DNA from 3 places in the Pseudomonas sp. M5A4_2d genome. Region 3 is predicted to be linked to each of the others. Evidence: predicted binding sites of a transcription regulator. Region 3 holds the regulator's gene; each other region holds the start of a gene.
What was found. The regulator FliA, encoded in region 3, starts transcription of late flagellar genes. The targets are predictions, from matches to a motif close to CTAAAGTTTNNNNNNNNNNNGCCGNTAA.
Positions count from the first base shown of each region.

Region 1: the regulator FliA is predicted to act here: its motif matches at 2,211-2,238, upstream of flgM (flagellar biosynthesis anti-sigma factor FlgM).
Region 2: the regulator FliA is predicted to act here: its motif matches at 4,625-4,652, upstream of ACLBW8_RS13475 (methyl-accepting chemotaxis protein).

Region 1 is NZ_JBKEZW010000001.1:64,462-72,206, forward strand. Features, by position in the region: gene ACLBW8_RS00305 (MFS transporter) at 1-423, shown strand, start outside; gene ACLBW8_RS00310 (flagellar brake protein) at 484-1,233, opposite strand; gene ACLBW8_RS00315 (flagella synthesis protein FlgN) at 1,330-1,800, opposite strand; gene flgM (flagellar biosynthesis anti-sigma factor FlgM) at 1,849-2,172, opposite strand; gene flgA (flagellar basal body P-ring formation chaperone FlgA) at 2,316-3,080, opposite strand; gene ACLBW8_RS00330 (chemotaxis protein CheV) at 3,172-4,104, shown strand; gene cheR (protein-glutamate O-methyltransferase CheR) at 4,149-4,976, shown strand; gene ACLBW8_RS00340 (hypothetical protein) at 5,068-5,841, opposite strand; gene flgB (flagellar basal body rod protein FlgB) at 6,174-6,581, shown strand; gene flgC (flagellar basal body rod protein FlgC) at 6,585-7,037, shown strand; gene flgD (flagellar hook assembly protein FlgD) at 7,054-7,745, shown strand, end outside.
Region 2 is NZ_JBKEZW010000004.1:89,215-96,959, forward strand. Features, by position in the region: gene ACLBW8_RS13455 (OmpA family protein) at 1-927, shown strand, start outside; gene pdxH (pyridoxamine 5'-phosphate oxidase) at 955-1,602, shown strand; gene ACLBW8_RS13465 (outer membrane lipoprotein) at 1,867-2,331, shown strand; gene ACLBW8_RS13470 (DUF6124 family protein) at 2,437-2,856, opposite strand; gene ACLBW8_RS13475 (methyl-accepting chemotaxis protein) at 2,918-4,540, opposite strand; gene nhaA (Na+/H+ antiporter NhaA) at 4,748-5,923, opposite strand; gene ACLBW8_RS13485 (PLP-dependent cysteine synthase family protein) at 6,140-7,234, shown strand; gene ACLBW8_RS13490 (NAD(P)/FAD-dependent oxidoreductase) at 7,371-7,745, opposite strand, start outside.
Region 3 is NZ_JBKEZW010000001.1:459,975-467,719, reverse strand. Features, by position in the region: gene ACLBW8_RS02150 (flagellar motor protein) at 1-716, opposite strand, end outside; gene ACLBW8_RS02145 (protein-glutamate methylesterase/protein-glutamine glutaminase) at 716-1,846, opposite strand; gene ACLBW8_RS02140 (chemotaxis protein CheA) at 1,894-4,116, opposite strand; gene ACLBW8_RS02135 (protein phosphatase CheZ) at 4,128-4,916, opposite strand; gene ACLBW8_RS02130 (chemotaxis response regulator CheY) at 4,935-5,309, opposite strand; gene fliA (RNA polymerase sigma factor FliA) at 5,481-6,221, opposite strand; gene fleN (flagellar synthesis regulator FleN) at 6,218-7,051, opposite strand; gene flhF (flagellar biosynthesis protein FlhF) at 7,159-7,745, opposite strand, start outside.

The sequences.
Region 1 (7,745 bases), 400 kb from region 3:
CGAGTGTCGCTGACGGCCATGTTGCTGGTGACTTACGGGGTCGGTGCGAGTATCGGGCCGCTCTTGGCCGGTGTGGTCATGAAGCTGTTTGGCAGTCACATGCTGTATGCGTTTTTCAGCCTGTGTGCGTTGATTCTGGTGTGGCGTATCCGGCCAAAAGCGGTGACCAACCTGCATCAAGTGGACGATGCGCCACTGCATCACGTGGCGATGCCCGACAGCATGTCCAGCTCGCCGCTGGTCGCGTGCCTGGACCCACGCGTGGACGAGGCGGTGGTGCAAGAGCAGATGCAGAACGCCGTCCCGGACCCGGAGCCTGAAACTGATCCGCAACCGCCAGTGGATGAGCCGGCTTTCGAAGGGCCACCGGAGCCTCTGGGCCCGGACGACCACCCCCACGATTTGAGCAGGGCGCGCCCCTGATAGCAAAAACGGGCAGATCCCATCAGGATCTGCCCGTTTTTTTGCGGCGGTCTTTAAGGTTTAAAGATCGTCGTCCTTGTCGAACCGCCGCGCTTCGCGCTGCAGCTGGTACACAAAACGTTCCACCTGGCGCTGCACCAGGCCGCTCATGTTGTGGAAACGCACACCGGCGAAGGTGGTGTTGATCTTGTCTTCGAAGTGCAGGTAACGCAGCTCGACGGAAGTGGTCATGCTGCCGAAGGGCAGGGCGGCGATAAAACGGTCGTAGACCTGGCCCAGTTGCAGGCGCTCGGAAATATCACCTTCAAAGCGCAACTTGCAGCCAGTGGCGGATATATCCAGCAGCTTGCCGCTGATCGGTGCCTTGAGCTTTTCGCCGCCCAACTCGATGCTGACCAATTGCGCCAGCTTCAACGCGGCGCGGAAGGCATTGCGGCGCTGATGGTAGACCACCTCGGCAGGCATGCTGCCGGTGTAGATGCGATGACCGTCTTTTTCGCTGATGGTCAGCGTGCCGTTACTTTCCCAAGCGACCCGCACACCGTCATGGAAGCCTTCGATACGAAAGGGTTCACCATTCTCGAGATAGCGTTCACCGTCGCGGGGGATCATTTCGTCCAGGGCCAGCGTCTTGCTGTCCCGGTCAACGTCCACCAGGTAGCTTTGGAAGCGCTGGCTGCGTTCGTGGAAGGTGATGATCAGCGGATCATGACTTTCTTGCAGCATCCGCAACGTGCTGGCGATTTCCAGAGGCGTGGTGAGCACCTTGGGTGGCTGCGGAGCATCTTCCGCGTTAAGGGCGTTGAACACGGTTCTTCCATCTCCAGACAAAGTACGACTACACGCAAGAACCGGCATTTTGCCAGTATGTTGCGCGCCTTGGATAGGGCGCGCTGTAAACCGGCGTCAGGCTTGGCTGCGGGTGCTTGGCTTGACCAGCCGCGAAGTGGAACCTTGGGCGTTGTACAGCGCCGGAGGCTCTCCGCCGTGAAGTATACGCAGCTGGTTGGCGGTCGTAGCTTGCTGAAGCTGGATCGACTGGCCATTGAGCAGGTTGGCTTCCTGGCACTGGGCGAGTAATTGATTGAGTGCGGTGCTCTGCGCCAGCAACTGATCGCCGACCGAAGAATGGCTGGCGAGCTGTGCGAGGCCGTCGTGATCAGCCGGCAGGCCGAGGCTGATCAGAATTTCGCTGCGCTTCTTGCCATGCTGCTCCAGCAGCACAATCAGCGACTGCTTGCGCGCCAGAATTTCTTCCAGCAAGCGCATATCCCGACCATACAGGGCCAGGGATTCTTCTTTGAGCAGCTCGAGCAAATGTTGCGTCGGCGCCAGATCATCAATGATCAGTTGAAGCAAATGTTCGTCGTGGTGCATGGCTGGCCTTGGGTTTTAAGCGTCCAAAAGCCCTGCGCAGGCCTTTGCCTAGCGCTCGGCTTCGAAGTTAAGCAGCTTGCTGGCTACACGGTTGCTGTCGACTTTATAGCTGCCATCGGCGACGGCCTGCTTCAATTCGGCCACGCGGGCTTTATTGACAACCGGTTGATCGCGCAGCGAGTCAGTGACCTTCTGCAACTGTTGAGCCTCATTGCTCAGGTGTACCGATTCCCCACTCTGGCTGGCGCCGGCCTGTTCTGCCTTGACGGGCACGGGCTGGGCCTTGGCTTCTACGCTGTCCTTGGCACCGCTGGTGCGCGTATTGCCGGGCAAAGCCGGGGTGTTATTTAAACGACTGAAATCAATGACCATGATAAAAAAAACCTCTGGGTATTTGGACGCTTGCCATGTTTTCGGCCATACCCGGACAAACTTTAGGTTCGTTTGACAATAAACCTGTACAGGCCGACATCCAACGCACAGTGTAGGAAAAGCTGGCGTTTGACACCAGTGATCTATAACGCGACCTCTACTTGGCCAGGCGCGGTCACTTGCGCCTTTATCACCCGGTTGGAGTTGAGGTTCTTGACTCTAATCTGTTCGCTCATGCCGCCGTTGGACAGCGCCTCGCCCGGCATTTTGACGGTCAGCCCGCCACTGCTGGCAGAAATCACCACCTGATCGCCCTTGCGAATCACTTCAGCCTGTTCCAGATGAACCAGTGTGATGACCTGGTCGGTGACCATTGGTCGGGTAAGTTTCTGCCCGACGGCCTGATCCAGCGAGGTGAGGTAGCCCTGATTGATCAGGCTGATATCCCGCTCGCGCAGGGCGACGTCTTCAAAACCGATGATACCCGTGCGCTTGAGCGGGCGCGTGACCACCACTACATCGCGAAACAGTTTGACCTGCGCCGGCACGAACACGGTCCAGGGCGATGCGCCCTCGCAGCGCACCTTTACCGTCACGCGGCCGATGGGCTGGGCGGGGCTTTCCAGTGAGGCCGTCAATTCCTTGTCGCACATTGGCATGCGCAGGCGCGGGTCTAACTGGTTGACCTGGATTTCATAACGCCCAGGTGTCTGGGTGGTCGTCAGATAATCTTCTACAGTGAACTCAAGAAAGCCTTGAGTGACGCCGATAAGGAGATCAGGCAATGTGACGTTATCTGCACGTGCCGTGATGCCCGAGCCCAGGGCGAGCAGTGCCATCGAGACGCAGAGCAATCTGCGGTACCGTGGGAGGCGAAGGCGTCGGGAAACTGGCGTTTTAAGGTTCATAAATCAATAAATAGCAAAGCTCGTGCCGTTTAGTGTTGGGTACGCGCTGCCCTGTAGGTATCGCCCCAGGTTTTAGCGTAGGAGTCATGGCATGGCAGGAGTAATGGATTCAGTAAACCAGCGCACACAGCTGGTAGGGCAGAATCGCCTGGAGTTGTTGCTTTTTCGCCTTGACGGCAAGCAGCTGTACGGCATCAATGTGTTTAAAGTGCGGGAAGTGCTGCAGTGCCCCAAGCTCACCATAATGCCCAAATCCAGCCCCGTGGTGTGCGGCGTGGCCAACATTCGTGGCGCGACCATACCCATTCTTGACCTGGCCTTGGCCACAAGTTCCGCCGGTCTGCAGGATCGCCAGAATCCGTTCGTGATCATCACTGAGTACAACACCAAGACCCAGGGTTTCCTGGTGCGCTCGGTGGAGCGCATCGTCAACATGAACTGGGAGGAGATCCATCCGCCACCCAAGGGCACCGGGCGCGATCACTACCTCACGGCGGTGACGCGGGTCGATAACCAGTTGGTGGAAATCATCGACGTGGAGAAGATCCTGGCCGAAGTGGCCCCTACCTCGGAATCGATCTCGGTGGGTGTAGTGGACGCCGAGACCGCGCACAAGGCGATTTCCCTGCGTGTGCTCACGGTGGATGACTCCTCGGTGGCGCGCAAACAGGTGAGTCGCTGCCTGCAAACCGTCGGTGTGGAAGTGGTGGCGCTCAACGATGGTCGCCAAGCCCTGGATTACCTGCGCAAGCTGGTGGATGAGGGCAAGAAGCCGGAAGAAGAATTCTTGATGATGATTTCCGACATCGAGATGCCGGAAATGGACGGTTACACCCTTACGGCAGAGATACGTAACGATCCACGCATGCAAAAATTGCATATCATCCTGCATACTTCATTGTCGGGTGTATTCAATCAGGCGATGGTCAAGAAGGTCGGTGCTGATGACTTTTTGGCCAAATTCCGCCCTGATGACCTGGCATCCCGGGTAGTCGACCGGATCAAGGCAGCAGATCACGGCTAGGGGGAGTTCCCCCTGGCGGTCACACGATTAAAGAGGCGGTATCCTTGTCTACGGGTAATTTAGATTTCGAACAGTTCCGGGTCTTCCTGGAAAAAGCCTGTGGCATATTGCTTGGTGAAAACAAGCAATACCTGGTATCCAGCCGTCTCAACAAACTGATGGAGCAGCAGGGCATCAAGTCCCTGGGTGAGTTGGTTCAGCGCATTCAGGGTCAACCGCGCAGTGGGCTCAAGGAAATGGTGGTCGATGCCATGACCACCAACGAAACCTTATGGTTTCGCGACACCTACCCCTTCGAAGTGCTCAAGAACAAGGTGCTGCCGGAGGCCATCAAGGCCAGCCCGGGCCAGCGACTGCGTATCTGGTCGGCCGCCTGCTCTTCGGGGCAGGAACCGTATTCGATTTCGATGTCCATCGACGAGTTCGAGCGGACTAACATGGGGCAGTTAAAGGCCGGTGCGCAAATTGTGGCCACGGATTTGTCCGGCACCATGCTCACCAATTGCAAGACTGGCGAGTACGACAGCCTGGCCCTGGGCCGTGGTTTGTCCCCGGAGCGCCTGCAACGTCACTTCGACCCGAAAGGGGCCGGGCGTTGGGCGGTCAAGGCGCCGATCAAGAGCCGGGTGGAGTTTCGTTCGTTCAACTTGCTCGATAGTTATGCCAGCCTGGGCAAGTTCGACATGGTGTTTTGCCGCAACGTGCTGATCTACTTTTCGGCCGAGGTGAAGAAGGACATCCTGCTGCGTATTCACGGCACGCTCAAGCGCGGCGGTTACCTGTTCCTCGGTGCGTCGGAGGCGTTGAACGGCCTGCCGGATCATTACCAGATGGTGCAGTGCAGTCCCGGCATCATTTACCAGGCCAAGTGATTGGCGTCTAAGCAATAAAAAACGGGAGGCCCGAAAAAGGCCTCCCGTTTTTTATTGGCGCAACGTATCGGTGCTACTTCGTTGGCCTTAGTCAGGGCATGAGCGTGATGCTGATAGTGTCCAAGGCCAATTGATGAATACCCCTGGGTACCGCTTCGTTGAAAATACCCAGATGCACGCTGCCTGTAATCGGCGCGATGAACGTCCCGCTTTCTAATAGCGTGAAGCCTGGCAGGAGCGGTGCCGCGCGGCCGATCGATTTGCCATTCATCGTCATATACAAGCGTGAGCCGTCGGCAGCGGGCAAGTCTGTTCGGGCGTTGAAGCTGCAATTATAGGTGCGCCCTGCGATCACCGGCACTGAGCGGGTAATGATGTGGGAGGCACCCGGCACACTGTTGGGCAAGTTTGCGACCACTTCATTATTGATAACACGTAGTAATCCCACGTAGCTCCCTTGAGGCACCCAGCCCTGGAGCGTGCCGTCGTTGAAATCCCAGACTGTATCTGGCGTCGGCGTGACAACCGGGCGACGGTTGATGGTCACGGTCGCGTCATTTGCAGGTGTGGAGACCCCGTTACGCCTGATGGTCAGCCGTAGTCGCACGCTGTTGCCCTCATTGGCTTCAACACGGTCTCGGGGTATCAGGGCAGTGAGAGAGGGTGAGGCTTGGCCAATTGAAAAGCTTTGGTTATGGTCGCCGCCCAGGATGCTGCTGATCATGTTTATATTTACAAAGTCCATGGGCAGCAGGGGGAAATTACAGCTGACTTCTGCGCAGTTGCCAACCAGCAGGTTGGTATTCAGGTTTGGAATCGGCTGTGCGGAATCTTGCAGTGAGAAACCGAGCGGCGGTACGTTCATCGTTGTGAGCCTCTGCCTTGAGTGAAGTGATTTCCGCTCCAATAAGGCTTCGAAGAAGCGGTGCTTCACAACTGTTAGAAATGACAGTGCAGACGGACGGTAAGAACTTCCGGTAACGGGCTCACCGTGTTTATGCTCGTTTGCCGCCACTGCGTAAAAGCGGCAAACCCGGTTGCCGCTTTCCTGGCGCCACGCGGAAGTTCGTTGCCGCTTTTCTGGCAATGCCGCAGGCGCTCCCCTCGCAAACCCTTGAATTACGGGCTTTGAACGAATTGGCATGCGCCTTGCTATAACCCAGATACGAAAAGCAGGTCAGCCTAAGGGTTTCCGCCATGAGCATCAGCTTCGATAAAGCGCTCGGTATCCACGAACAAGCCCTGGGCTTCCGCGCCCAGCGTGCTGAAGTCCTGGCCAACAACATTGCCAACGCCGATACCCCGAACTACAAGGCTCGGGACCTGGACTTCTCCGCTGTGCTCGCTGCACAGCAGGACAAGACCAAGAACGGCACCTTTGCCTTGAACATGACCAACAGCCGTCATATTGAAGCGCAAGGCCTGGGCAATGGTGACGAGTCGTTGCTGTATCGCACGCCGATGCAACCGTCGATCGATCAGAACACCGTCGATGCCCAACTTGAGCAATCGGCCTACGCCGAGAACTCGGTGAACTTCCAGGCCAGCTTCACCCTGCTCAACAGCAAATTCAAAGGGCTGATGTCAGCCCTGCGTGGAGAGTAAGCCATGTCCCTAGCCAGTGTTTTCAATATTGCCGGCAGTGGCATGAGCGCGCAGACCACGCGTTTGAACACCGTCGCCAGTAACATCGCCAACGCCGAGACCGTGTCTTCGAGCATTGATCAGACTTACCGCGCCCGTCACCCGGTGTTCGCCACCATGTTCCAGGGCGGCCAAGGTAGCCAGAGCGGTAGCGGCGATTCGCTGTTCCAGAATCAGGATGCCGCAGGCCAGGGCGTACAGGTACTCGGTGTGGTCGAAGACCAGAGCAACCTGGAAGCCCGTTACGAGCCTAACCACCCTGCCGCGAACGAAAAGGGGTACGTGTACTACCCCAACGTCAACGTGGTCGAGGAAATGGCCGATATGATTTCCGCCAGCCGCTCGTTCCAGACCAACGCGGAAATGATGAACACCGCCAAAACCATGATGCAGAAGGTCCTGACCCTGGGTCAGTGATAAGGGGCGCCAAATAATGGCCATCGTTGATACCACTTCTACACCCAACACGGCGGTTCAGGACCTGTTCAACACCAAGGTCAAGACCGCGACGGACAACAGCAGCCTCAGCTCGGCTGCCTCGGCGGCCACGGGTAACCAGGCGCTGGGCAAGGATGCGTTCCTGCAACTGCTGGTGACCCAGCTGAAAAACCAGAACCCGCTGTCGCCTCAGGATAACGGTGCGTTCGTGGCGCAGCTGGCGCAGTTCAGCAGCCTGGAAGGCATTAACACCCTGAACGACTCGGTGAATGCGATCTCCAGCAACTTCAGCTCTTCGCAAGCGCTGCAGGCGTCGTCGCTGGTCGGGCGTTCGATCATCACCCAGACCAACACGGCCATGGTGGATACCAGCAAGAGCATGACCGGCTCGGTGGCGGTGACGGCGGCGACAGGCAACGTCTCCGTCAAGATCACCGACAAGGACGGCAATGCGGTGCGCACTATCGACATGGGCGCCCAAAGCGCCGGCGATTCCAGTTTTATCTGGGACGGCAAGAACGACAACGGTGAGGTCGCGCCAGCCGGGACTTACACCTTCGCGGCCAGCACCAAGAATGACAAGGGCGACGCGGTTGCCCTGCTAACGTCGCTGCCGGCAACGGTGACCAGCGTGACGTTGAGCAAGACCGGCGGCGAAATGCTGCTGAACCTTGCAGGCGGTATGGG
Region 2 (7,745 bases), on a different contig from region 3:
GCCAAGGCTGACACCGGTTCCAGCTGGTGGCCATTCTTCTCCAAGAGCGCTGATGAAAAGGCCGCCGATGCCAAGGCCGACCTGAAAGCCGACCTCAAGGCTGCAACCCCGGCTTCTACCCCGGACGCTGCGCCGGCTGTCGCCAAGACCGACACCGAGACCAAATGGTGGTGGCCTTTCGAAAGCAAGCCGAAGCCACTGGCCAAGGTCGATGTGACCAACGTGCCGATGCCGGACCCGAAAATCACCCAAGCCTGGCTGGACGACTATGAGCCGCGCCTGCGCGCCGCCATCAAGGACAGCAACCTGCAACTGGAGCGTCGCGAGAACGTACTCGTTGTGATTGCGCCGGTTGATGGCTCCTACAACCCGAAACGTCCAGCCATGTTGCTGCCGGTTACCCTCGGCCCGTTCACTCGCGTTGCCAAGGCGGTTGAAGGCGATCCGAAGACCGCTGTGCTGGTGCTCGGCCACGTCGACACCAATGGTGCCGAACCGGTGAGCCAGGCGTTGACCCGCGAGCGCGCGCAGTCCATCGCTTCGATTTTCAGCCTCAGCGGTTTGAAACAGGATCGCCTGATGATGCGTGGCATGGGTGACCTTATGCCGCGTGCCGCCAACGACAGCAACCAGGGCCGTGCGCTGAATCGTCGCATGGAAATCCTGTTCACTCAGCGTACAACTATGTTGGCGTTGCTGAGCAAGTACAACTCGGGCAAACCACCGGTCGCTGACATGGTCGCTGTGCAAACTGCGCCAGCTCCTGCACCGGCTCCGGCTGCGAAAAAAGCGGCTCCGGCGAAAAAGGCCCCGGCCAAGAAAGCCGCCGCCAAGCCAGCTGCGAAAAAAGCCGCTGCCAAGCCTGCCGCGAAGAAAGCAGCACCGAAGGCTGACGCCCCGGCTGCAAATGACCAGGCGAAAAACTGATCCGTTGAAACAGAAGGATAAAGCCGCATGACCCAGGCACTGGCCGATATGCGCCGTGACTACACACGTGACGGTTTGAGCGAGGCCCAGGCACCGGGCGAGCCGTTTGCGTTGTTCCACCAATGGTTTGGCGAGGCGGTAAAAACCGAGCAGCCACCGGTGGAGGCCAATGCCATGACGTTGGCAACGGTTGATCAGGACGGTCGCCCGCACTGCCGCATCCTGTTGCTCAAGGGCCTGGACGCGCAGGGCTTTACCTTCTTCACCAACTATCAGAGCGCCAAGGGTGAACAACTCGCGGCGCGACCGTTTGCGGCCATGACTTTCTTCTGGCCCACTCTGGAGCGCCAGGTGCGCATCGAAGGGCGGGTGGTCAAGGTTACGCCTGAAGAGTCGGATGCTTATTATCAGGTTCGGCCTTTGGGCAGCCGTCTTGGCGCCTGGGCGTCGCCGCAAAGCAAAGTCATACGTGACCGTGAAGAGCTGCAGGACCTGCTCAAGGCGACCGAACAGCGTTTCAGCGATACCCAGCCCGACTGCCCCGAGCATTGGGGTGGCTACCGTTTGTTGCCCGAGCGCATCGAGTTCTGGCAAGGCCGCGCCAGCCGCCTGCATGACCGTCTGAACTATCGCCTGCAAGACGGCGAATGGACGCGCGAGCGCCTGGCGCCCTGAGTTTCATCTTTCTTTATTCCCTCTGAATGCTGACCCTCACACCGAAGTCTCCACACAGGAGGCTTCGGCGTGTTCGCTTGCGCGACTACAATGAAGAACGCTTTCATGACGATCTTCGGAATAAGGCGAGCGCTACCGTTCGTCGATTTTTCTGGTACTGGCAGTCTGTACTAGGGCTGAATGAAAGCAATTTTCTGGCGTGCTTGCCGTGACAGGCGCCAAGCTGCGGCGTCTAATGAATACCTGTCCTTTGGAGTTGATGCTATGCGTAAGTCCGTTTTACTAGTTGCCTGCTTTACCACCCTGTCGTTGCTGTTGGGTGGCTGCGCCTCGAGTCTGACCGGCGACTCGTACTCCCGTGACGAAGCGCGTCGTGTACAGACCGTTCGCATGGGCACCATTGAATCCCTGCGTCCGGTGAAAATCGAAGGCACCAAAACCCCAATCGGCGGTGTTGCCGGTGCAGTGGTTGGCGGCGTTGGCGGCAGTGCTATTGGCGGTGGCCGTGGCAGTATCGTCACTGGCGTTATCGGTGCTGTTGCCGGTGGTCTGCTGGGTTCCGCCGCTGAAGAAGGCCTGACCCGTACCCAGGGCGTTGAAGTCACCGTTCGTGAAGACGATGGCAGCATGCGCGCCTACGTTCAGGCTGTTGATCCCAACGAAGTCTTCCGCATCGGCGACCGTGTGCGCATCATGACCGTTAACGGCACCAGCCGCGTTACTCGCTAAGCGCCGGCGGTAGAAACACAAAAAACCCCAACCGGGTGACCGGTTGGGGTTTTTGTTTTAGGGGGCAGGATGTCTACAAATTGAAGCCAAGCGCTTTTAGCTTCATTAGACAGGGCACTGCTGCTCCATTGCTCGGTCGACTAAAAGCCCCGCCAGTTCCAGTAACTGCCCAATGGCTAACAATTGGCTGCGTGTTTTTCCGTCCACGGTGTCTGCCAAATCAGAGGTCAGCCCGTTGGCGCCTATCAGGGTTTCGTATGCATTTACCAACAAGGCCTCTGTGTTGGCGGCTGAGTTGATCGAAAACTGTGGCCCGTAACGATTTGGCCAGGCGGTGTCGGGCTCGAAATGATTGGCTGGAGCCGCCCCTGATCGCCGCGACGCGATGGAAGGTGGCAGCTGTACGCAGGTTCGCGGACCGAGAACTTGAAACTCGGCATACCCGAAGGTATCCCGCGCACAGCTGCCATAACACGAGGCGCCAGCCACAGGAGTCGCTGACGAAAAACGATGGCAATGATGCATCAAGTTAACAGGCCGCTTCGGCTAAAACCGAAGCGGCCTTTTGGTTTTTTACCCTGTCATTTCAAATCTGGAAGTGCTTCACCATCGTGTTCAATTCATGCGCCAGGCTGGCGAGGGATTGCGAGGCGGCGGTTGTTTGGGTCGAGCCTTCAGCGGACTGAATCGACAGTTGTTGAATATTCAGCAAATTGCGATCAACCGCCCGGGCAACGTCGGCTTGCTCAGCAGCCGCCGTGGTAATCACCAGGTTTCGGTCATTGATCTCATTGTTGGCGGCAAGAATATCCGCCAGCGCTTGCTGTGCCAGTTCGGCCAAGCCAAGGGTTTGCTGGGTCATGGTGCTGCTGTCGAGCATGGTGTTGACGGTACTGGCCGTGTTGGTCTGGATACTGCCAATCATTTGTTCGATTTCCTGGGTCGATTGGGCAGTGCGGTGAGCCAGGGCGCGCACTTCGTCGGCGACCACGGCAAAACCACGGCCGGCCTCACCGGCACGCGCAGCTTCGATGGCCGCATTCAGTGCCAGCAGGTTGGTTTGCTCGGCAATGGTGCGGATAACATCCAGCACTTTGCCGATACCCTTGGCCTGCTCAGCCAGACCGCCCACTTGCCCGGAGCTGACCTCCACGCCACGGGTCAAGGCCTGGATGGCGTTCAGCGCCTCGACCATGCGCTGCTGGCCTTTCAAGGCAATGCTTCGCGACTCCTGGGACAGGTCGGAGGTCGAGGCCGCGTTCCTGGCGACCTCTTCAATGGCGGTGGTCATCTGGGTGACGGCAGTGGCCGCCTGTTCGATCTCGCCATGTTGCTGTTGCAAGTCCCGGCTGCCTTCGGCGGTGACGGCATTCAGTTCTTCGGCCGCTGCGGCCAATTGGCTGGATGAGCCGGTTATTTGTCGCAGGGTCTGCACCAGGTTGTTGCGCATGGTCTCTTGTGCCCGGAGCAGGCGGGTGGCTTCGTCGTTGCCCGTAGGGTTGATGGGCTGGGTGAGATCGCCCCTGGCGATGGTTTCGGCTACGTGTACCGCTTCAATGATGGGGCCGGTAATGCTTCGGGTCAGCAACCAGGCCACCAATACGGTGCCGCCACTCACCAGCAGAATCACGATTGAGATGCCATTCACGGCATGCTGGTAGGCCGCTACGGATGTCTGGCCGGCTTGTTCTGCGCCTTTGTTGGCCAGGTCTATCAGTTGGTCGAAGTTCTTGGTCATCTGCTCATAACTTTCTCGAATACTGTTGAGAAAGTCGCGGGCGCCGGCCTTGTCGCCCGAGCGCGAGCGTTTGAGCATCTCGGCGTGATTCTTCGCATACGCATCGAGGCTTTGGTTGAACACATCGAGGCGTGATTTTTCCTCAGAGGTGCGCAGCAGCGCTGCATATTGGGCAAGCTGCTCCTTGACGCTTTTCAGGCGGCCGGCGGATTTGTCTTCGTAGGTCTGCATGTCGGCATCGCTGGACGACAGGATGTGCGCCATCTCTCCCAGGCGATAACGGTCGAGCGAAGCATTGGCCAAGGCCAGGATCCTGACGCGCTGCATCCAGTTGTTCTGAATGTCGGCAGCCTGTGACTGGACTTCGCCAATCTGTTTGAGCGCAAACAGGCCGAGAAACACACTCAGTGATGCAATAGCGGCGAAGCCGATGAAGGCTCTGGCAGCGATTCTTATATTTCTCAGGAACATGGGAATGTCGCTCGGGCTGGAAACGCGTTGGAGGCAGTGTCGGGCGGGTGTCCCAGGCGCGGACGGTGAGATCGCCATACCCTCTAGTCGGCGGCTAACCGAAAGTCTTTAGGCGTGGTAGCCGGATTAGTGGCTAAACGTTGGCGGCGCAAAAAGAAAAACCCAACCGGGTGACCGGCTGGGGTTTTTAGGTGTTTCAGGTTGGGGTCAGGCTTTCTTGCGGCTCGCCATCGCCGTCACTGCATAGCCAATACACGCCGCCAGGATCGACCCGGTCAGAATCCCCATTCGATCCTCGCCGGCGAATTCGCTGGCGCCCGGCACAAAGGCCAGGGAGCCGACAAACAGGCTCATGGTGAAGCCGATACCGCACAGGATCGCCACGCCGAACACCTGGCCCCAGTTCGCGCCACTGGGCAGGGCGGCAAGGCCGGTCTTGATGGCCAGCCAGGTGAGGCCGAACACACCAACGGTCTTGCCGATCAACAGGCCGGCGGCGATGCCCAGGGGCACGTGATGGGTGAAGCTTTCCATGCTCACGCCGGTGAGGGATACGCCCGCATTGGCGAACGCGAACAATGGCAGGATGGCGTAGGCCACCCACGGGTGCAACGCGTGCTCCAGGGTCAGCAATGGCGAAGGTTCGGCGTTTTTGGTGCGCAGCGGAATGCAGAACGCCAAGGTCACACCGGCCAGGGTGGCGTGGACGCCGCTCTTGAGCACACAGACCCACAGGATCAGCCCTATGATCATATAGGGCCCGAGTTTGATCACGCCCAGGCGGTTCATCGCGATCAAGGCAACCAAGCAGGCGCCCGCACCTGCCAGGGCGGCGCCCGACAGGTCGGCTGAATAGAACACGGCGATGACGATGATTGCACCGAGATCGTCGATGATGGCCAGCGTCATCAGGAACAGTTTCAGCGACACCGGCACGCGCTTGCCCAGCAGCGCCAGGACGCCGAGTGCAAAAGCGATGTCGGTGGCCATGGGGATCGCCCAGCCTGCGAGCGCGGCGGGGTAATCCTTGTTGATCGCCCAGTAGATCAGCGCGGGCACCACCATGCCGCCAATGGCCGCCGCACCGGGCAAGACCACTTGCGAGGGCTTGGACAGGTGGCCGTCGAGCAGCTCGCGCTTCACCTCCAGGCCGATCAGCAGGAAGAACAGGGCCATCAGGCCATCGTTGATCCATAGCAAAGCGGGCTTGGCGATTTTGAGTGCGCCAATCTGCGCCACTACCGGGGTGTCGAGGAAGGCGCCGTAGAGGTGCGACAACGGTGAGTTATTAATGATCAGCGCCAAGGCGGCAGCGGCGATCAACAACAGACCGCTGGCGGCTTCCAGCTGGAAGAAACGGGTGAAAGTGCTACGCAGAGGCAAGGGATGCTCTCCAATCCAGGTTCAATAGGTGGGTACCCTAACCCGTACCGTTAGTTGTTAAAACAAAAGTTATATTCTTATTTGTTATAAGCAACGGTCAGGATCGGTGATGCGCCGAAGCCTAGCAATTGTGTGTCTAATTGAGACGTCACTGTATCTGTGTGCAGTGTAGGAAACCCCCTAAAATTGGGGCTGAAATCTTTAGAGACGCACCCTATGAGCGACCACCGTAACTGGGCCCGTGAAGCCATTCGCATCATTGAGGCGGACTTTCAGCGCAGCGCCGACACACACCTGATCCCTTTGCCGTTGCCGGGGTTGCCGGGTATCGAGTTGTACTTCAAGGATGAGTCCAGCCACCCCACCGGCAGCCTCAAGCATCGGCTGGCGCGTTCGCTGTTCCTGTATGCCTTGTGTAACGGCTGGCTCAAACCGGGTGCGCCGGTGATCGAGGCGTCCAGCGGTTCGACGGCGATCTCCGAAGCGTACTTTGCACGCTTGCTCGGCCTGCCGTTTATTGCGGTGATGCCGGCCACTACGTCGAAGGAGAAGATTGCGCAGATCGCCTTCTACGGTGGCAAGAGCCATCTGGTGAATGATCCGACGCAGATATACGCCGAGTCCGAACGGTTGGCGAAGGAAAGTGGCGGTCACTTCATGGACCAATTCACCTACGCCGAGCGGGCGACGGACTGGCGGGCGAACAACAACATCGCCGAGTCGATCTTCCAGCAGATGCGCTTTGAGCATTACCCCGAACCGAGCTGGTTGATTTCCAGCCCCGGCACCGGCGGCACGACCGCCACCCTGGGACGCTATGTGCGTTATCGCCAGCATTGCACCCGCGTCTTGTGTGCCGATGCCGAGCGCTCGGTGTTCTTTGATTACTACCAGACAGGCGATGCCAGCCTGCGCCTGGATTGCGGTTCGCGCATCGAAGGGATCGGCCGGCCACGGGTTGAGGCGTCGTTTCTGCCCAGGGTGATTGATGCGATGGTCAAGGTGCCGGACGCGCTGTCACTGGCCGCCATGCATTACCTGGCCGAACGGCTGGGGCGGCGGGTTGGCGGGTCCAGCGGGACTAACCTGATCGGCGCCTTGATGGCCGCGCAGCAGATGAAAGCGGCAGGGGAGTCGGGGTCGATCGTGGCGATCTTGTGTGATGGGGGTGAGCGCTATGCCACCACTTACTACGATCAGGCGTGGCTGGCGGGGCAGGGCTATGCACTTGACGGTTTGATCGCGGCCGTTGCGGCGAGTGTCGAACGGGGCGAGCCGCTGCCGGAGAGCGTCCTGCGCGCAAACATCTGATACGACGCAAAACCCAATGTGGGAGCTGGCTTGCCTGCGATCGCAGAGTCTCAGTCGCCGAATTTATCGACTGAACCACCGTCATCGCAGGCAAGCCAGCTCCCACATTGGAACTGCAGTCTGTTCAGATTCTGCGTCAGGCCTCGATGCCGAGCATATCCCGCGCCAATGCCTCGGCAATCCGAATTCCGTCAACACCCGCCGACAGAATCCCACCGGCGTAACCAGCGCCTTCACCCGCCGGGAACAGGCCTTTCACGTTCAAGCTTTGCATCGACTCGTCGCGGGTAATCCGCAGTGGTGACGAGGTGCGCGTCTCGATACCGGTCAACACGGCGTCGTGCAGCGAGTAGCCTTTGATCTGTTTCTCGAACGCCGGCAATGCTTCACGAATCGCCTCAATGGCGAAGTCCGGCAATGCCAGGGCCAGGTCACCCAGTGCCACACCCGGTTTGTAGGACGGCTCCACGCTGCCGATGGCGGTGGACGGCTTGCCAGCGATGAAATCACC
Region 3 (7,745 bases):
AATTCGATGGAGCGCGGGTTCTCACCCTCGGCAATCGACAACAGACCTTCAAGCAGCATCTCGCGGTAACGCGACTGGCGCATGGCAACCGACTTGAGCTTGCTCGCCACCGGCAACAACACCAGGTTGGCACTCGCCACGCCATAGATGGTGGCGACAAACGCCACGGCAATGCCGCTGCCCAACTGCGACGGGTCGCCCAGGTTGCCCATCACGTGGATCAGGCCCATCACCGCACCGATGATACCGATGGTTGGCGCGTAGCCGCCCATGCTTTCAAAGACTTTGGCGGCGTTGATGTCGCGGCTTTCCTGGGTGAGAAAATCCACCTCCAGGATGCTGCGAATCGCTTCCGGCTCGGCGCCGTCCACCAGCAACTGCAAGCCCTTGCGCGCGTAGCTGTCGGGCTCGGCATCGGCCACGCCTTCCAGGCCCAGCAGGCCTTCCTTGCGTGCGGTGAGGCTCCAGTTGACCACGCGGTCGATACCACCGGGCAGATCAACGCGCGGCGGGAAAATAATCCAGATCAGGATTTGCATTGCGCGCTTGAACGAACTCATGGGCGACTGCAACAACGCAGCGCCCACGGTGCCGCCAATCACGATCAGCGCAGCCGGGCCGTTGGCCAAGGCGCCAAGGTGGCCGCCCTCGAGGTAGTTGCCGCCGATAATTGCGACAAACGCCATGATGATGCCAATCAGGCTCAATACATCCATCAGAGGCAGGCCTCCACCAGATGCTTGCCGATATCGTCCAGGCTATACACGGCGTCGGCCAGGTCCGCTTTGACGATGGCCATGGGCATGCCATAGATCACGCAGCTGGCTTCGTCCTGGGCCCAGATTGCACTGCCGCCCTGCTTGAGCAGGCGAGCGCCTTCACGGCCGTCGGCGCCCATGCCGGTGAGCACCACCGCCAGAACTTTGTCGCCGTAGGACTTTGCCGCCGAACCGAAGGTGATATCCACACACGGCTTGTAGTTCAGGCGCTCGTCACCCGGCAGGATTTTGATCGCACCACGGCCATCAACCATCATCTGCTTGCCGCCCGGGGCCAGCAGTGCCAGGCCAGGACGCAGGATGTCACCATCCTCGGCTTCCTTGACGGTGATGCGGCACAGCTTGTCCAGGCGCTCGGCGAAGGCCTTGGTGAAGGCCGCGGGCATATGCTGGATCAACACGATCGGCGCCGGGAAATTGGCCGGCAGCTGGGTCAACACCCGCTGCAGGGCCACCGGGCCGCCGGTGGATGTACCGATGGCAACCAGCTTGTAGGCCTTGCGCTTGGGCGCTGGCGAATGCGCGCTCGGCGCAGAAGCGCGCACCGGCGGTGCCACAGGGCGCGCCACTGGCGCAGGCGCTGGGCGAGCAAACGACGAAGTGGGCGCAGTGGACGCCGCCGGCGCCGCAACCGGTGCAGGCGCCGGCGCACTGAACAGGCTGCGACGGTTACTGCGCGAAATGCTGTGCACCTTCTCGCACAGCATCTGCTTGACCTTCTCGGGGTTGCGCGAGATGTCTTCGAAATTCTTCGGCAGGAAGTCCACCGCACCGGCGTCCAGCGCATCCAGGGTCACCCGGGCGCCTTCATGAGTCAGCGAGGAGAACATCAACACCGGGGTGGGGCAGCGCTGCATGATATGCCGAACAGCCGTGATGCCATCCATCATCGGCATCTCGTAGTCCATGGTGATCACGTCCGGTTTCAACGCAATGGCTTGATCAATCGCCTCTTTGCCGTTAGTGGCCGTACCGACCACCTGGATGGTTGGATCGGCGGAAAGAATTTCCGAGACGCGGCGGCGGAAGAAACCCGAATCGTCCACCACCAGGACCTTGACTGCCATAAACACTCCGTTAGGCGGGGCGGGCAAACCGCCCTGCCCCGCCAGAATCAAATACGCCGTGCGGCGTAACGCTTGAGCATGCTCGGAACATCGAGAATCAGCGCGATCCGACCGTCACCGGTGATGGTCGCACCCGACATGCCCGGGGTTCCCTGCAGCATTTTGCCCAAAGGCTTGATGACCACTTCTTCCTGGCCGACCAGTTGATCGACGACAAAGCCGATCCGCTGGGTGCCCACGGAGAGAATCACCACATGGCCTTCGCGCTGCTCTTCATGCTTGGCCGATGCCACCAGCCAGCGCTTGAGGTAGAACAGTGGCAACGCCTTGTCGCGTACGATCACCACTTCCTGGCCGTCCACCACGTTGGTGCGCGACAGGTCGAGGTGGAAGATTTCGTTGACGTTGACCAGCGGGAAAGCGAACGCCTGGTTGCCCAGCATCACCATCAGGGTCGGCATGATCGCCAAGGTCAACGGCACCTTGATGACGATCTTCGAGCCCTGGCCCTTGGTCGAGTAGATATTGATCGAGCCGTTGAGCTGGCTGATCTTGGTCTTCACCACGTCCATGCCGACGCCACGGCCGGACACGTCGGAAATCTCGGTCTTGGTCGAGAAGCCCGGGGCGAAGATCAGGTTGTAGCACTCGGTGTCGGTCAGGCGGTCGGCGGCGTCCTTGTCCATCACGCCACGCTTGACTGCGATATTGCGCAAGATCGCCGGGTCCATGCCCTTGCCGTCATCGGTGATCGACAGCAGGATGTGGTCGCCTTCTTGCTCCGCCGCCAGAATCACCTTGCCGTTACGGGACTTGCCCGAGGCTTCGCGCTCTTCCGGGGTTTCGACGCCGTGGTCAACGGCGTTGCGCACCAAGTGGACCAGCGGGTCGGCCAGGGCCTCGACAAGGTTTTTGTCGAGGTCGGTTTCTTCACCCACCAGTTCCAGGTTGATTTCTTTCTTGAGCTGGCGTGCCAGGTCGCGAACTAGACGCGGGAAGCGGCCGAAGACTTTCTTGATCGGCTGCATCCGCGTTTTCATCACCGCGGTCTGCAAGTCGGCAGTGACCACGTCGAGGTTCGACACCGCCTTCTGCATGGCTTCGTCGCCGCTGTTCAGGCCCAGGCGCACCAGGCGGTTACGCACCAACACCAGTTCGCCAACCATGTTCATGATGTCGTCCAGGCGTGCGGTATCAACGCGCACGGTGGTTTCGGCTTCACTGGCAGGCTTCTCGGCCACGGGTGCCGCTGCGGCACGTGCAGGCGCCGGGGCGGCTGCAGGGGCTGGAGCGGGCTTGGCGGCAACCGGGGCGGCGGCTTTGGCCGGCGCAGGTTTCGCCGCGACAGGCGTGGCGGTCGCCGCAGCAGCCGGGGCCACTTCGGTGAACTTGCCCTTGCCGTGCAATTCGTCCAACAAGGCTTCGAATTCGTGATCGGAGATCAGCCCGTCAGCGGCAGGCTCTGCGCTGGCGGCAGGCACGGCAGGCGCGACGACGGCCGTGGCCGCGACTTCCGGCAAGGCTTCGGCCGCAAAGGTGCCTTTGCCATGCAACTGGTCGAGCAACGCTTCAAATTCGTCGTCGGTAATGTCGGTGCTGGCGCTGGCGCTGGCAGCCGGAACTTCCGGCGTAGCGGCAGGTGCCACCGCGTCGGCAGCGAACTGGCCTTTGCCATGCAACTGGTCGAGCAGGGACTCGAATTCAGCGTCGGTAATGTCTTCGCTGGTCGGCGTTGCAGGCGGGGCGACCGCTTGCGGTGCTTCAGCTTCGGCCTTCACCGCACTGAGGGAGTTGAGCAACTGCTCGAACTCGCTGTCCGTCACGTCCGCTTCCGGCTCGGCCACAGGCGCCGCTTCCACCACCGGTGCAACCGAGGTGTCGGCAGGTTCTGCCAGGCGCGCCAGGGCGGCCAGCAGTTCCGGCGTGGCCGCCGTGATCGGTGCACGTTCGCGCACTTCACTGAACATGCCGTTGACCGCATCCAATGCTTCGAGAATCACGTCCATCAGTTCCGAGTCGACGTGTCGCTCACCCTTGCGCAGGATGTCGAATACGTTCTCGGCGATGTGACAGCACTCCACCAGCTCATGGAGCTGGAGGAAGCCGGCGCCCCCTTTTACAGTGTGAAAACCGCGAAAAATTGCATTGAGCAGGTTCGCATCATCCGGGCGGCTTTCCAGCTCGACCAGTTGCTCGGACAGTTGCTCTAAAATTTCGCCGGCCTCTACAAGGAAATCCTGAAGGATTTCTTCATCGGCGCCGAAGCTCATGTGGGTGCTCCTTAGAAGCCTAAACTGGATAACAGGTCATCTACGTCATCCTGACCTGACATAACGTCTTCACGTTTATCGGCATGAATCTGCGGACCTTCACCCTTGGCGAGATGTTTTTGTGGATCTTTTTCCGAGAGGATCGCTTCGCGGTCATGTTCGATGCCGGCAAAACGATCAACTTGGCCAGCCATGAGCACCAATTTGAGCAAGTTGCTTTCCACTTCGGTGACCAACTGGGTCACGCGTTTGATCACCTGACCGGTGAGGTCCTGGTAATCCTGGGCCAGCAGAATGTCATTGAGGTTGCTGGCAACCTTGCGGTTTTCCTCTTCGCTGCGCGACAGAAAAGCGTCGACCCGACGCGCCAACTCACGAAACTCTTCAGCCCCCACTTCCCGACGCATGAAACGGCCCCAGTCAACGCTGAGGGCCTGCGCTTCGGTCGCCATGCCATTGACCAGGGGCGTGGCGTTTTCCACCAGGTCCATGGTGCGGTTGGCCGCCGCCTCAGTCAGCCTGACCACATAGGACAGGCGTTCGGTGGCATCGGTGATTTGGGAGATTTCTTCGGCCTGGGGCATGTGCGGGTCAATCTGAAAATTGACGATCGCACTGTGCAGCTCGCGTGTGAGCTTGCCCACTTCCTGGTACAGGCCGCGGTCACGGGTCTGGTTAAGCTCATGGATTAACTGCACCGCGTCGCCGAACTGGCCTTTTTCAAGGCTTTCGACCAACTGGTGAGCATGCTTTTTCAGGGTCGACTCAAAGTCTGCCTGCGATGATTCTTTATGCTCCATAGCTCCCCCGTGGTGGCATCAGCCGTGGATGCGTTCGAAGATTTTTTCGATCTTCTCTTTCAAGGCCAATGCAGTGAATGGCTTAACCACGTAACCGTTAACCCCGGCTTGGGCGGCTTCGATGATCTGTTCACGCTTGGCTTCGGCGGTCACCATCAGCACAGGCAGGCTGCGCAGTTTTTCATCGGCGCGCACGTGACGCAGCAAGTCGATGCCGGTCATGCCCGGCATGTTCCAGTCGGTTACCAGAAAGTCGATGCTTCCGCTGTTGAGGATAGGAATCGCCGTCAGGCCGTCATCCGCCTCGACCGTGTTGGTGAACCCAAGGTCACGCAACAGGTTTTTTATGATCCGCCGCATCGTTGAGAAGTCATCAACGATGAGGATTTTCATGTTCTTGTCCAATTCGACCTCCAAGCAGTCTTAAACGCGCCCAGCACCTGGACGCGCCATTTCAATCAACAGGCGTTACACAAAAAGGACTGCCAGGGGTACCACGGAACGAACCCGCGAAAGACTTTTCACCTCTCGCCTAATTGCGCTGCAGTATCCCCACACTGCCTGTCAGCGCGCGCGCCACTCTCCCAATCGCCCCCGCAAGCGGGCTGCGCACTGGCTATGCAGCTGGCTGACACGCGATTCGCTGACCCCCAGGACCTCACCGATTTCCTTGAGGTTCAGCTCTTCGTCGTAGTACAGCGCCAACACCAGTCGCTCACGCTCAGGCAAATTGGCAATCGCCTCCGCCAACGCCCCCTGGAAGCGTTCATCTTCCAGGTCGCGCGACGGTTCGAGATGTGCACTCGCGCCGTCCTCGTGCAGCCCTTCGTGTTCGCCGTCCTGCAACAGGTCGTCGAAACTGAACAGGCGGCTGCCCAAGGTATCGTTCAAAATCCCGTAGTAATCGTCGAGACTCAATTGGAGTTCGGCCGCAACTTCATGATCTTTAGCGTCACGACCTGTTTTTGCTTCAATTGCACGAATTGCGTCACTGACCATTCGCGTGTTGCGGTGTACCGAACGCGGCGCCCAGTCCCCTTTACGCACTTCATCGAGCATCGCACCACGGATACGGATACCCGCATACGTCTCGAAACTCGCGCCTTTGCTCGCGTCGTATTTGGTCGACACTTCGAGCAGGCCGATCATGCCGGCCTGGATCAGGTCTTCAACCTGCACACTGGCAGGCAGGCGTGCCAGCAAGTGGTAGGCAATGCGCTTGACCAAGGGCGCATAGCGCTCGATCAATTCGCCTTGGCTGTCACGTGCCGAGTTTTTGTAAAGGTTATAGCCGCTGGCTGTCATAGCACCGGTCCTGCGCTCGTCTGATGCACCAATCGCTCGACGAAAAACTCCAGATGCCCGCGCGGGTTGGCGGGCAACGGCCAAGTATCGACCTTCTGGGCAATAGCCTTGAACGCCAATGCGCACTTCGAACGAGGGAACGCTTCATAGACTGCACGCTGCTTTTGCACAGCCTTGCGCACACACTCGTCATAGGGAACTGCGCCAACGTATTGTAAGGCGACATCGAGGAAGCGATCCGTGACCTTGGTCAACTTGGCGAACAGGTTTCGCCCTTCCTGCGGGCTTTGGGCCATGTTGGCCAGCACACGGAAGCGATTCATGCCGTAGTCACGGTTAAGCAGTTTGATCAGGGCGTAGGCATCGGTGATGGAGGTGGGCTCATCGCAGACCACCAGCAGCACTTCCTGGGCAGCGCGCACGAAGCTGACCACGGACTCGCCGATCCCGGCGGCGGTGTCGATCACCAGCACGTCGAGGTTGTCGCCGATGTCACTGAACGCCTGGATCAGGCCGGCGTGCTGCGCCGGGCTCAGATGCACCATGCTCTGGGTACCCGAGGCCGCCGGCACGATACGAATGCCACCGGGACCTTGCAGCAGCACATCGCGCAGCTCGCAGCGGCCCTCGATCACATCGGCAAGGGTGTGTTTGGGTGTCAGCCCCAGCAGAACGTCGACGTTCGCCAGCCCCAGGTCAGCATCCAGCAGCATGACCCGACGGCCAAGCTCTGCCAGGGCCAGGGACAAATTCACTGACACGTTAGTTTTTCCGACGCCACCTTTGCCGCCGGTCACCGCGATCACCTGTACGGGATGCATGCTGCCCATTTTATTTCTTTACCTTGTCTTGCTTAGACGCAGGCTACATGGCTTGGCCGCGTGAATCGCTTGCAGACCATCGATGTAGATACTTTTCACGGTGTTCATCCTGCCCTTCAACCCACCCGCTTTGCCGGGTTGTGGTAAAGGTCGGCGAACATGTCGGCCATCGCTTCCTCGCTAGGCTCTTCTTGCATTTGCACGCTGACAGCACGGCTGACTAACTGATGACGGCGCGGCAGATGTAAATCATCCGGAATCCGCGGCCCGTCGGTCAGGTAGGCGACCGGTAATTCATGACTGATGGCCAGGCTCAGCACTTCACCCAGGCTCGCCGTTTCGTCGAGCTTGGTCAGAATGCAACCCGCCAGGCCGCAACGCTTGTAGCTGTGGTAGGCAGCGGTAAGAACCTGTTTCTGGCTGGTGGTTGCAAGCACCAGGTAATTTTTTGACTTGATGCCACGCCCAGCCAGGCTTTCCAGCTGCATGCGCAATGCCGGATCACTGGCTTGCAGGCCGGCAGTGTCGATCAGCACCACACGCTTGCGCAGCAACGGGTCGAGCGCGTTGGCCAGGGACTGGCCCGCGTCGACGTGGGTCACCGACACATTGAGGATGCGGCCCAGGGTCTTAAGCTGTTCCTGGGCGCCAATACGGTAGCTGTCCATGCTCACCAGCGCGATATTCTGCGCGCCGTACTTGA